Regions from separate parts of the Lelliottia jeotgali genome, predicted to be linked through region 2. Evidence: predicted binding sites of a transcription regulator. Region 2 holds the regulator's gene; each other region holds the start of a gene.
The links. Region 2 encodes PurR, which represses purine synthesis genes. Its sites were predicted from a motif close to CANGCAAACGTTTGCNTG; they were not measured.
Positions count from the first base shown of each region.

Region 1: the regulator PurR is predicted to act here: its motif matches at 2,700-2,717, upstream of purM (phosphoribosylformylglycinamidine cyclo-ligase).
Region 3: the regulator PurR is predicted to act here: its motif matches at 2,759-2,776, upstream of tusA (sulfurtransferase TusA).

Region 1 covers NZ_JAENMQ010000001.1:1,272,270-1,276,768, reverse strand. Annotated here, with positions in the region: gene ppk1 (polyphosphate kinase 1) at 1-724, opposite strand, end outside; gene purN (phosphoribosylglycinamide formyltransferase) at 969-1,610, opposite strand; gene purM (phosphoribosylformylglycinamidine cyclo-ligase) at 1,607-2,644, opposite strand; gene JBO43_RS06020 (6-phospho-beta-glucosidase) at 2,915-4,345, shown strand.
Region 2 covers NZ_JAENMQ010000001.1:27,018-31,516, reverse strand. Annotated here, with positions in the region: gene JBO43_RS00165 (MFS transporter) at 1-185, opposite strand, end outside; gene cydH (cytochrome bd-I oxidase subunit CydH) at 348-437, opposite strand; gene purR (HTH-type transcriptional repressor PurR) at 734-1,759, shown strand; gene punR (DNA-binding transcriptional activator PunR) at 1,778-2,689, opposite strand; gene punC (purine nucleoside transporter PunC) at 2,804-4,003, shown strand; gene cfa (cyclopropane fatty acyl phospholipid synthase) at 4,300-4,499, shown strand, end outside.
Region 3 covers NZ_JAENMQ010000017.1:9,426-13,924, forward strand. Annotated here, with positions in the region: gene JBO43_RS21505 (lysoplasmalogenase) at 1-57, shown strand, start outside; gene zntA (Zn(II)/Cd(II)/Pb(II) translocating P-type ATPase ZntA) at 133-2,313, shown strand; gene tusA (sulfurtransferase TusA) at 2,455-2,697, opposite strand; gene JBO43_RS21520 (7-cyano-7-deazaguanine/7-aminomethyl-7-deazaguanine transporter) at 2,871-3,536, shown strand; gene JBO43_RS21525 (DcrB family lipoprotein) at 3,609-4,166, shown strand; partial or broken gene JBO43_RS21530 (MFS transporter) at 4,173-4,499, opposite strand, start outside.

The DNA.
Region 1 (4,499 bases), 1.2 Mb from region 2:
TGGCTTCCATCTCGTGCACCAGATCGTATTCGGCGTCGCGGGTCATTTTCATGGAGTAGGCGTTCAACGCATCGTAATCGAAGAAGCCTTTGAAAATGTCGTCCAGGCAGTAGCGCAGAATGTTGTCCAGTAGGATCATCGGCTTGCGGCGGCGCGGGGTTTCCGGCGGCAGGTTCACAAAGCGCGGGACTTTATCCGACGGGATCTCCAGCAGCGCGTAGCGAATGGAGTCGCCACGAATAATTTCAACCGCCAGATAGGTGTAATCGTCTTTCAGGAACTGCACCAGATCGGTTTCGCGATTGATAAGAATAGGGGTGATGTGCTGGCGCAGATAATGCTTGAAGTAGTGGCGTAGCCAGGTTTGTTGGTTGGCGGAAAGCTGGCGTTCGTTAATCAGGAAGATCTGGTTACGCGCCATTTCGAGCAGCAGCTCGTTGTACAAACCGTCAAATTCCTGGTCTGCTTTCAGGACGCGCGCCTGGATTTTACCCAGAAGGTGGCGCGAATGGGAGTTCAGGCCTTGCTCTTCGCTGATGATGATCCGCCGCTTCAGTTCAGCAAAACGGACTTTATAGAATTCATCCAGGTTATTGGAATAAATACCCAGAAAACGCATACGTTCAATCAGCGGATTGCTTTTATCAGCCGCTTCCTGAAGTACGCGCTCGTTAAACGCTAACCAGCTTAGCTCTTTCTCGATGTATAACTTTTCCTGACCCATTACAACTTACACTCCGTTTCAATCACGGGACGCAGCAAATCCGTCTCGATTCTATTATGGCGAGCTTTGACACGAGATGTCCAACTGTGCCAGAAAAGTATGACAGTTAATTTTTTTTCTGGGGGAATTTAGGGAGTTGGTGGGGATAAATGCGGGACCGCAAAATAATGCCCGGCGGCGCTGCGCTTGCACGGGCCTACGGTTTTGTAGGTCGGGTAAGCGTAAGCGCCACCCGACAAACAGACTACTCGTCCGCCGCATGTCCCTGCGCGGGCAGCTTAACGCCATCCAGCCAGGCGGCGTTATCGCGCATCTCAAGACGCCCGTCGACAAACCAGCTCACCACTAAAGGATAGATGGCGTGTTCCTGAGACTGGACGCGTTCGGTGATGTCGTCTTCGTCATCGCCGTCAAACACCGGAATTTTCGCCTGCAGGATTACTGGCCCGCCGTCCAGCTCGTCGGTGACGAAATGCACGGAAGTACCATGCTCCTCATCGCCATTTTCCAGCACCTGACGATGCGTATGCAGGCCAGGATATTTCGGCAGAAGAGAAGGGTGGATGTTCAGCAGGCGCCCGGAATAGTGCAAAACAAACGCCGGGCTTAAGATACGCATATAACCGGCTAGCACCACGACATCCGGCGCATAGGCGTCGATCTCCTGCACCAGCTCCCGGTCAAACGCTTCACGACTGGCAAACTGAGAGGCTTCCAGCGCGTGCGCTGGGATATGTGCATCCCGCGCCCGCTCAAGGCCGAACGCGTCGGCCTTGTTGCTGAATACTGCGCGAATGGTGCCATTGATCTGTTTCTGTTTGCAGGCATCGATAATAGCCTGCAAATTGCTTCCGTTTCCGGAAATGAGCACCACGATATTTTTCATTCAATGACCACGCGCTGTTCGGAATCAGACGCTTTGATGATACCGATTTTCCACGCGTTTTCACCTTTCGCCTGCATCAGCTCAACGGCTTTATCCGCTTCGCTGGCAGGCAGAGCAATCAGCATGCCGACGCCGCAGTTAAAGGTGCGATACATTTCGTGCTGGCTGACGTTGCCCGCGGTTTGCAGCCAGTTAAACACAGCCGGCCACTGCCAGGAGGACTCGTCGATCAGCGCCTGCGTATTGTCAGGCAGAACGCGCGGAATATTTTCCCAGAAGCCGCCACCGGTCAGGTGCGCAATGGCGTGAACGTCAACGTTCGCGATCAGGTCAAGAATGTTCTTCACGTAAATACGGGTAGGTTCCAGAAGATGATCGGCCAGCGGTTTACCTTCAAGCTCGGTGGTTTCCGGGTCGCAGCCGCTGACTTCAAGAATTTTACGCACCAGGGAGTAACCGTTGGAGTGTGGACCGCTGGAGCCCAGCGCAATCAGGACATCGCCATCGGCCACTTTGCTGCCGTCGATAATTTCTGATTTTTCTACTACACCGACGCAGAATCCTGCGACGTCGTAATCTTCACCGTGGTACATCCCCGGCATTTCTGCGGTTTCACCACCGACCAGTGCACAGCCAGACTGCAAACAGCCTTCAGCGATACCGGTAATCACGCTGGATGCAGTATCCACGTCCAGTTTGCCGGTCGCGTAATAATCGAGGAAGAAGAGGGGTTCCGCACCCTGCACCACGAGGTCATTCACACACATGGCCACCAGATCGATGCCGATGGTGTCGTGGCGTTTGAGATCCATCGCCAGACGCAGTTTCGTGCCCACGCCGTCAGTGCCAGAAACCAGAACAGGCTCACGATATTTTTGCGGCAGTGCGCACAGCGCGCCAAATCCACCCAGACCACCCATCACTTCAGGGCGACGGGTCTTTTTGACCACACCTTTGATTCGGTCAACCAGCGCATTACCTGCGTCAATATCAACACCGGCATCTTTATAGCTGAGAGAAGTTTTGTTGGTCACGGCTTAAGTCCCCACGCATAGCATAGTAAGAAAAATCGGCGCAATTCTAACAGTCCAGGCAAACGTTTGCGAGCCTATTCTGCGGTCAAAAAAAGTCGCTGCAAATTTACACATTTATACATCGGGCGCAGACAAACTTGATGCCGTTCACGAAAATGAAACCGGTTTCGGTAATCTGCTTGCAACAGGCTACACCATTGCACATGATTTGACTGAAACCGGTTTCTGTAATTGTTTTTGCAGAAAATAACGCAGAATGAGGGAAAAGGCATGCCAGGATTTAAAGAAGGTTTTCTGTGGGGCGGCGCGGTGGCGGCGCATCAGCTGGAAGGCGGCTGGAAAGAGGGCGGTAAGGGGATCAGCGTCGCAGACGTAATGACCGTTGGAGCTCACGGCGTACCGCGTGAAATCACCCAAGGCGTCATTCAGGGCAAAAATTACCCGAACCACGAAGCCATCGATTTTTACCATCGCTACAAAGAAGACATCAAACTTTTTGCCGAACTGGGCTTTAAATGTTTCCGCACGTCCATTGCCTGGACGCGCATTTTCCCGAAAGGCGACGAGCTGGAGCCGAACGAAGCCGGTTTGAAATTCTACGACGACCTGTTTGACGAGTGCCTGAAATACGGCATCGAACCGGTAATTACCCTGTCGCACTTCGAAATGCCTTTCCACCTGGTCACCGAATACGGAGGCTGGCGCAACCGTAAGCTGATCGACATGTTTGTGCGGTTCGCCAGCGTCTGCTTCAAGCGTTATCAGCACAAAGTGAAGTACTGGATGACCTTTAACGAGATCAACAACCAGGCTAACTTCCACGAAGATTTTGCGCCGTTCACCAACTCCGGCCTGAAGTATGAAGAAGGCGAAGATCGCGAGCCGGTGATGTTCCAGGCTGCACATTACGAACTGGTGGCCAGTGCCCTGGCGGTAAAAGCCGGACGTGAGATCAATCCGTCCCTGCAAATTGGCTGCATGATTGCCATGTGCCCAATCTACCCGTTGAGCTGCGCGCCAAACGACATCATGATGGCGATGAACGCCATGCACCGTCGCTACTGGTTTACTGACGTGCACGTGCGCGGGAAATATCCGCAGCATCTGCTGAACTACTTTGAGCGTCGTGGTTTTGAACTGGATATTACTGAAGAAGACGTTGCGGCATTGAAGCAGGGCTGTGTGGATTACATCGGCTTCAGCTATTACATGTCGTTCGCCACCAAAGCCACGCCGGATAACCCGCAGCTGGATTATGACGAGAGCAAAAGCCTCGTTTCCAACCCGTACGTGCAGAAGTCCGACTGGGGCTGGCAGATTGACCCGGTGGGCCTGCGCTACTCCCTGAACTGGTTCTGGGATCACTATCAGCTGCCGCTGTTTATCGTTGAGAACGGCTTCGGCGCGATCGACGTGCAGGAGAGTGACGGCACGGTCAATGACCAGTACCGTATCGATTATCTCGACGCCCATATCCGCGAGATGAAAAAAGCGGTCGTTGAAGATGGCGTGGATCTGATGGGCTACACCCCGTGGGGCTGTATCGATCTGGTCTCTGCCGGCACCGGTGAAATGAAAAAACGTTACGGCTTTATTTTTGTTGATAAAGATAACGAAGGAAACGGCACCCTGAACCGCAGCAAGAAAAAATCTTTCGACTGGTATCAGAAGGTGATCGCCACTAACGGCGCAGACCTGTAATCGCCCGACGGCGCTGCACTTGCACGGGCCATAAGCCTCTGCGGTCTGGTGTCCTCACCCCGACCCTCTCCCACGGGAGAGGGCGCAAACACCAAAAACGGCAACCTCGTTGCCGTTTTGCCTTTACCTCCACCCGGCAAAACTCCCTTCTTTT
Region 2 (4,499 bases):
AAGGTCATGAGCGGCGCACCGACCATCACCCCTATCGCATAAGCGCTGATGAGCATACCCGCTGCCGGAATAGAGACGTCCACGCCTTTGGCGATCACCGGCAGGAGTCCCATCGGGGAAAACTCGGTAGTGCCGATGCCAAAAGCGCCAATCGCCAGGGCCAGCAAGGGAAAGTTGATTTTCATTGTTAACTCCGCAAACCGTGTCATCGCGCGACACGGGACTAAGATGTCAAAAGCATGACATCAATCACAAAAAATGAGAAGTTAACAAATTAGCAAAAGATTTTTGCGGGATGAGTAACAATCGGGAGAAGAGACGAGGGAGAGAACTCTCCCCCGTTTAAATCAGTGCAGGGCTGCGGTAAGACCTGCTGCAACAATCAAAGCCAGCACAATAACGGTAGTGGTCAGCGAAAACTTAAGATCGGCACTCATCAATTTTTCTCCTTTTAATCACCCCACGAAAAGTGAGCTTGCTCATTTTTACACAGTTTACCCCAAAAATCTTCCTGGATTTAGACTGATAACCGTTTTTGCGCTTCCCCTTTTCATCAAGATAAGACAAAATTCCACGCTAAATTTATAAGCGTACCGGCCACTGACCCCCTCCTGACGTTTTGAGTCGTTTTCCCGGCGTATCGCAATTCACATTGCGAGATAAGGGTGAGAGAAGGCAAACGTTTACCTTTAAGTATTTCAGGAGTTTAAGATATGGTCTGGAGTGACATGTAATGGCAACAATTAAAGATGTGGCGAAACGCGCAAACGTTTCCACTACAACCGTATCACATGTAATTAACAAAACACGTTTTGTTGCGGAAGAGACGCGCAACGCCGTGTGGGCAGCTATCAAAGAACTGCACTACTCCCCAAGTGCCGTAGCGCGCAGCCTGAAAGTGAATCACACTAAATCGATCGGACTGCTGGCGACCAGCAGCGAAGCCGCCTATTTTGCGGAAATCATCGAAGCGGTTGAGAAAAACTGTTTCCAGAAGGGCTACACCCTGATCCTGGGTAACGCCTGGAACAGCCAGGAAAAACAGCGTGCTTACCTGTCGATGATGGCGCAAAAGCGCGTCGATGGCCTGCTGGTAATGTGTTCTGAATATCCGGAATCCGTGCTGTCGATGCTCGAAGAGTATCGTCACATCCCTATGGTGGTCATGGACTGGGGCGATACCCGCGCCGATTTCACCGATTCAGTGAACGACAACGCCTTTGAAGGTGGCTATATGGCGGGCCGTTACCTGATTGAACGCGGTCACCGCGAAATCGGCGTGATCCCAGGCCCACTGGAGCGTAATACTGGTGCTGGTCGTCTGGCTGGCTTTATGAAAGCGATGGAAGAAGCGCTGATCACGGTGCCAGAAAACTGGATCGTGCAGGGCGACTTCGAACCGGAATCCGGCTATCGCGCGATGCAGCAGATTGTCTCCCAGTCACATCGCCCAACCGCGGTCTTTATCGGTGGCGATATTATGGCGATGGGCGCACTTTGCGCAGCAGATGAGCTTGGTTTACGCGTGCCGCAGGATATTTCGGTAATCGGATACGATAACGTGCGCAACGCCCGTTACTTCACTCCGGCGCTGACGACGATTCACCAGCCGAAAGACTCGCTGGGTGAAACCGCCTTTAACATGCTGATGGACCGCATCGTCAGCAAACGTGAAGAGTCACAGTCGATTGAAGTCCACCCGCGCCTGATTGAACGCCGCTCCGTCGCTGACGGTCCGTTCCGCGACTATCGTCGTTAATCGCCTCTGAGGGGCCGGTTATTCCGGCTCCTTCAACCACTCTCTGTTCAGCGTTTCGCTATCTCCCAGATAGGCCAGCAGCCATTCCAGCGCCGGTGACATATCGTTTTGCTGCCAGGTCAGGCAACACGCTGCATCCGGGAACGGGTTTTCCAGGGTTAACGCCACCCATTCGCCGCGATCTATACGCGGACGTGCGAAATGCACCGGCACCATCCCGACGCACAAGCCAGCCGACAGGCAGGTCGCCGAGGTTTCCCAGTCAGGGGCCACCACGCGCCGTTGGTTATCCAGCAGCCAGGTGATGCGTTTCGGCAGCGATCGCGACGTATCTTCCAGCACCAGCGACGGCCAGTTGCGCAACGTGTCATCGCTCAGCGGCCCTTCTATCGCGGCGAGAGGATGATCGCGGGCGACGACGCAGGTCCAGCTCAACGCCCCCATATCCCGAAACGCATAGCGTCCACCCACCGGGATCGCCTGCGTTGCGCCGATGGCCATCTCTACCCTGCCGTCCGACAGCGCATCCCACACGCCGTTGAACACCTCCTGCGACACGCGCAGCTCAACGTCTGAAAAGTGGCGATAGAAATCGACCACCATCTGGCGCGTGCGTTCGGGTTTGACGATGTTATCCACCGCAATGGCGAGATGACCGCGCCAGCCGTTGGCAATCTGCTGACATTGTTCGCGGGTGATCATCATTTTTTTGATAACAGATCGCCCTTCCTTCAAAAACCACACGCCCGCAGGCGTCAACACGACATCGCGATGGCGGCGTTCAAACAGCGGAACCGCCAGCCACTCTTCAAGCTGGCGCACAGTGTAACTCACCGCAGACGGAACGCGGTGCAGTTCCTGGGCCGCGCCGCTAAAGCTGCCGTTACGCGCGACCGCATCCACCACTTCTAACGAATATTCAGACCACATTTTTTGCCTGCAAATTTTTTGAATGCAACCACCAAATATTAGCGTTTCACAAGGAACTTTGCACTCCCTACACTTTGCGCCAATGAATACCTGCCTCTTTAGGACATAAAAACAATGCAACCCAACAAAGGATTTCTGATCTGGCTCGGCGGTTTAAGCGTGCTGGGCTTTTTGGCCACCGATATGTATCTGCCTGCGTTCGCCGCGATGCAGGAAGATTTACAGACGCCTGCCGCCGCGATCAGCGCCAGCCTGAGCCTGTTCCTCGCCGGTTTTGCCTTAGCGCAGCTGCTGTGGGGACCGCTTTCCGACCGCTATGGCCGCAAGCCCATTTTACTTTTAGGTCTGGCGATCTTTGCCGTCGCCTGTCTGGGGATGCTGTGGGTGCGCGATGCCACCTGGCTGCTGGTGCTACGTTTTGTGCAGGCATTCGGGGTGTGTGCGGCCGCCGTAACCTGGCAGGCGCTGGTCACCGACTACTATCCCGCCTCACGCGTGAACCGCATTTTTGCCACCATTATGCCGCTGGTCGGTCTTTCACCGGCGCTGGCGCCCCTGCTCGGCAGTTGGATCCTGGTGCACTTTGACTGGCAGGCGATTTTCGCCACGCTGTTCATCATCACACTGGTGCTGATGTTACCGGCGTTTACGCTCAAACCTGCACCAGCAAAACCCGCTGAGAACAACGATGACCGCGTGACCTTCCTGTCACTGCTGCGCTCACGCGCCTATCGTGGCAACGTACTGGTTTACGCCGCTTGTTCCGCCAGCTTCTTCGCGTGGCTGACCGGTTCGCCGTTTATTCTGCATGACATGGGCTACAGTCCGGCGGTGATCGGCCTGAGCTATGTTCCGCAGACCATCGCGTTCCTGGTCGGCGGTTACGGCTGCCGCGCGGCGCTGCAAAAATGGCAGGGACAGCAGATGCTGCCGTGGCTGTTGGTACTCTTCGCAATCAGCGTCATTGCGACCTGGGCCGTTGGCTTTATCCCGCACGTTGGGCTGACTGAAATTCTGATCCCCTTCTGCGTGATGGCGGTGGCGAACGGTGCAATCTACCCTATCGTGGTAGCTCAGGCGCTGCGTCCGTTCCCTCATGCGACAGGTCGCGCCGCTGCGCTGCAAAATACCCTGCAACTGGGGCTGTGTTTCCTGGCAAGTTTGATTGTTTCAGCGCTTATCGCCACGCCGCTGATGACAACGACCAGCGTGATGCTCGCCACCGTACTGCTCGCCGCGCTGGGTTATCGCATGCAGTCTTCGGCACAGGACTCGTCTGACGTCACTTCGCAGACAGAATCCTCTCGGGCATAATCGCGCCAGCAATTATGTGACATTTCAGTGATTAGGCTGCTAATAACTTTCTGTTGAATCACCGATTTTTGCGGCCTATACTAAATTTGCTTCACACAAATACGATAAATATTATGTGTTAACGGGAGCCGGAGTGCTCCCGTTTTACCATGGAAGGCCTTTCGGTAAGGGTTATCTCCCTTCCTCTGTTCTACGTCGGATATTAGCCTCACGGAAAAACCGTGGGATTTCTCACAAACCATAAAAAACGGCTACGCTGTTTGAAGGTTCTGATCACAGCAGGTGATGGAGAAGCTATGAGTTCATCGTGTATAGAAGAAGTCAATGTCCGGGACAATGACTGGTTTCGGATCGTCAATGAATTACTGGGTCGGGCGGGCGTCGCGATTAACGGGTCTGCCCCCTCCGATATTCAGGTAAAACACCCCGATTTTTTCAAACGCGTTCTGCAGGAAGGTTCGCTCGGTCTGGGCGAGAGCTACATGGACGGCTGGTG
Region 3 (4,499 bases), on a different contig from region 2:
GCCGCCGCCTGCTACTTCGCCGGGCATTTCCTGATTGTGCGTTCGCTGTATATTTAATAGTGCTTGACTCTGGAGTCGACTCCAGAGTGTATGCTGCGGTTAATGAGAAAATTATCATTACCGGAGAGTGCCATGTCGACTCCAGAAACACCGAAAAAAGTGCCGCAATTCTCGGCACTGAAACTCAGCCCTGTTCCCGCTAAAGACGACTGCTGCTGCGACAGCGGATGTGAAACCCAAACGGCATCTGCGCTGCCTGAAACCGGCGAGCGCTACACCTGGGTAGTCAACGGGATGGACTGCGCCGCCTGCGCCCGCAAAGTCGAGAACGCGGTAAAACAGGTGCCGGGCGTCAGCCACGTTCAGGTCCTGTTCGCCACCGAAAAGCTGCTGGTCAGCGCCGATACGGATGTCAGCAAACAGGTTGAGGCGGCGGTCACCAAAGCCGGTTACTCCCTGCGCAACGAGCAACAACCTGCCGAAAAAACCTCTCCCCTGCGGGAAAACCTGCCGCTCATCACCCTGATTATCATGATGGCGCTCAGCTGGATGCTGGAGCAGTTTAACCATCCGTTCGGTAATCTGGCGTTCATCGCCACCACCCTGGTTGGCCTGTTCCCGATTGCGCGTCAGTCGCTGCGCCTGATGAAAAGCGGCAGCTGGTTCGCGATTGAAACCCTGATGAGCGTCGCGGCTATCGGCGCGCTGTTTATCGGCGCGACGGCAGAAGCAGCGATGGTTCTGCTGCTTTTCCTCATCGGTGAACGGCTTGAAGGTTGGGCGGCAAGTCGTGCACGTAAAGGCGTTAGCGCGTTGATGGCGCTGAAACCGGAGACGGCGACGGTGGTGGTGAATGGCGAGCGCCAGACAGTCGCTATCACGGCGCTGCGTCCGGGCGATGTGATGGAAGTGGCCGCCGGCGGGCGTTTGCCTGCAGACGGGACGCTTCTCACCGCGATGGCCAGCTTCGATGAAAGCGCCCTCACCGGTGAGTCGATCCCCGTTGAGCGCGAAACCGGCGAGAAAGTCCCGGCAGGCGCGACCAGCGTGGATCGTCTGGTGCAGCTCACGGTGCTTTCCGAACCCGGCGACAGCGCCATTGACCGCATCCTGAGGCTGATTGAAGAAGCCGAAGAGCGCCGCGCGCCCGTCGAGCGTTTTATCGACCGCTTCAGCCGCATCTACACGCCGGTCATTATGCTGATTGCCCTGCTGGTGGCCATTGTTCCGCCGCTGTTGTTCAGCGCGCCGTGGGAGGCGTGGATCTACAAGGGGCTGACGCTGCTGTTAATCGGTTGTCCATGCGCACTGGTGATTTCTACGCCTGCGGCCATTACGTCTGGCCTTGCGGCAGCCGCACGACAGGGGGCGTTGATTAAAGGCGGTGCGGCGCTGGAGCAATTAAGCCAGATTCAGCAGATTGCGTTCGATAAGACCGGCACGCTGACGGTCGGCAAACCGCAGGTGACGGGGATGTATCCCGCCGATGACGCATTGCTGGCGCTGGCCGCCGCCGTCGAGCAGGGTTCCACTCACCCGTTGGCGCAGGCAATTGTGCGTGAAGCGCAGTCGCGTGGGCTGACCATTCCCGCCGCCAGCGCGCAGCGGGCGCTGATGGGATCGGGTATCGAAGCCATCGTTGAGGGCAGCAAGGTGCTGATTTGCGCCGCTGATAAATTCCCGGCTGACGAGTTCAGCCCGCAAATCCGCGAGCGGGAACAGGCCGGGCAAACGGTGGTCATCATCGTCGTCAACGGTGTGGCAAAAGGCGTATTGGCTCTGCGCGATACTTTGCGCGACGACGCCAAAGAGGCGGTTGCGGCGCTGCATCGGTTGGGGATTCAGGGTGTGATTCTGACCGGAGATAACCCACGCGCGGCGGCGGCCATCGCCAAAGAGTTAGATCTGGAATTCAGAGCGGGATTATTACCGGCAGACAAAGTGCAGGCAGTCACTGCGCTCAATGCTCAGACGCCGCTGGCGATGGTCGGCGACGGGATTAACGACGCCCCGGCGATGAAAGCCGCCACGATTGGGATTGCGATGGGTAGCGGCACCGACGTGGCGCTCGAAACCGCCGATGCGGCGCTGACGCATAACCGCCTGACCGGTCTGGCGCAGATGATTTCGCTGGCACGTGCGACGCGGGCCAATATTCGTCAGAACATCACGATTGCGCTGGGGCTGAAGGGGATTTTCCTGGTCACCACGCTATTAGGCATAACGGGCCTGTGGCTGGCGGTGCTGGCGGATACGGGTGCGACGGTGCTGGTGACCGCGAACGCGCTGCGGTTGTTGCGTCGGAGGTCATAAACGCCGGGTGGCGGCTTCGCCTTACCCGGCCTACGAATTTGTGCAAATAACGAAGCGATGATTTCGTAGGCCCGTGCAAGCGAAGCGCCGCCGGGCAAAAAGCGATGATGTTGTAAGCCGGGTCTACCCGGCGAAAAGCAACTACCCTTTGCGCACCAGATACCGATACGGAAGGGATTCCGTGGCTTGAGCCACCAGCTCATGTTCCATAAAGGTACAAAAACCCGGGATATCGCGGGTGGTGGCAGGATCGTCAGCAATGATCAGCAGCGTCTCACCACTTTGCATCGTGCGCACGGTTTTGCGCACCATCATCACCGGCTCCGGGCAGCGGAGGCCCTGCGCATCAAGGGTATGGTCTGGGCTGGCAAACAGGTCGGTCATCATCGTCTCATTCACATCAAAAAACGGCTGTAGTTTACGCCGCGTTTTGCCCAAAGCAAACCAGGTTAACGATTGCGCGAAAATTAGCCATTGCAAAGAACGTTGAACGCAGTATGATGCGACCGTTTTTATTGGGTTCCCTCACCCCAAATATCCATCAAAAAGGTCACAATATGACGCAGTTCTCTCAATCGCAGCGCGTAAAAGCGTTGTTCTGGCTATCGCTATTCCATCTACTGGTGATCACTTCCAGTAACTATCTGGTGCAGCTGCCGATCTCTATTTTTGGTTTCCACACCACCTGGGGCGCATTCAGCTTCCCGTTTATCTTCCTCGCGACCGATTTAACCGTGCGTATCTTTGGCGCGCCGCTGGCCCGACGCATTATCTTTGCGGTGATGCTGCCTGCGCTGTTCATCTCGTACGTCATCTCTTCCCTGTTCTACATGGGAAGCTGGCAGGGCTTTGAGGCGCTGACGCACTTCAATCTGTTTGTCGCTCGAATCGCTGCCGCCAGCTTTATGGCGTACGCGCTGGGACAGATCCTCGACGTTCATGTGTTTAACCGCCTTAGACAGAATCACCGCTGGTGGATGGCACCGACGGCGTCCACGCTGTTCGGTAACGTCAGCGACACGCTGGCCTTCTTCTTCATCGCTTTCTGGCGCAGCCCGGATGCCTTTATGGCCGCCCACTGGATGGAAATCGCGCTGGTGGATTACTGCTTCAAAGTGCTGATCAGCATTGTGTTCTTCCTGCCGATGTACGGCGTGCTGCTGAATATGCTGATGAAAAGGCTGGCGGATAAATCTGAAATCTCGGCATTGCAGGCCGGTTAAAGGTTCGCTTTATCAGTTGTGATAAGATGGATGAATGAGCCGTTATGGCCGTTTATCGAAAGGAAGATGTTAATGCGCAATCTGGTTAAATATGTCGGGATTGGCCTGCTGGTCGTGGGTCTTGCAGCCTGTGATAACAGCGATACGAAAACCCCTGCTCAGGGCGCTTCCGCTGAAAGCAATGCTACCGGTCAGCCGGTGAGTCTGATGGATGGCAAACTCAGTTTCTCTCTGCCGGCGGATATGACCGACCAGAGCGGCAAGCTGGGTACGCAGGCGAACAACATGCACGTCTATTCCGATGCCACCGGGCAGAAAGCAGTGATCGTGATTGTCGGTGACGACGCTAACGAAGATCTGGCGGTGCTGACCAAGCGCCTGGAAGATCAACAGCGTAGCCGCGATCCGCAGCTGCAGGTAGTGACCAACAAGTCCATCGAACTGAAAGGCCACACCCTGCAACAGCTGGACAGCATTATCTCTGCCAAAGGCCAGACCGCCTACTCCTCCGTGGTGCTCGGTAAAGTCGACGGCAAACTGCTGACCCTGCAAATTACCCTGCCAGCGGACGATCAGCAGAAAGCGCAGACCGCAGCGGAAAACATTATCAATACCATCGTGATCCAGTAATTATCATCACGATTCAACGGCCTCCGTCGCTTGCGCCGGGGGCCGTTTTTTTAAGCGCCAGGTGAGCAACAATGCCACCGACACCAGCCCCGCCGCCGCCAGATAAATCACCGGCACGCCCGCATACGCCATCAGCAGCCCGGCCAGCGGCCCGGTAATCCCCAGTGACATATCCATAAACACCGTATACGTCGCCAGCGCCGAGCCTTGGTTTTGCTGCGGCACCGCTTTCACCGCCACCACGCCCAGCGCCGGGAAGACCAACGAGAAGCCTGCGCCCGCGAGGAATACGCCGATTTTCGCCACCCACGGCTCGCTGGCGATTCCAGTCAA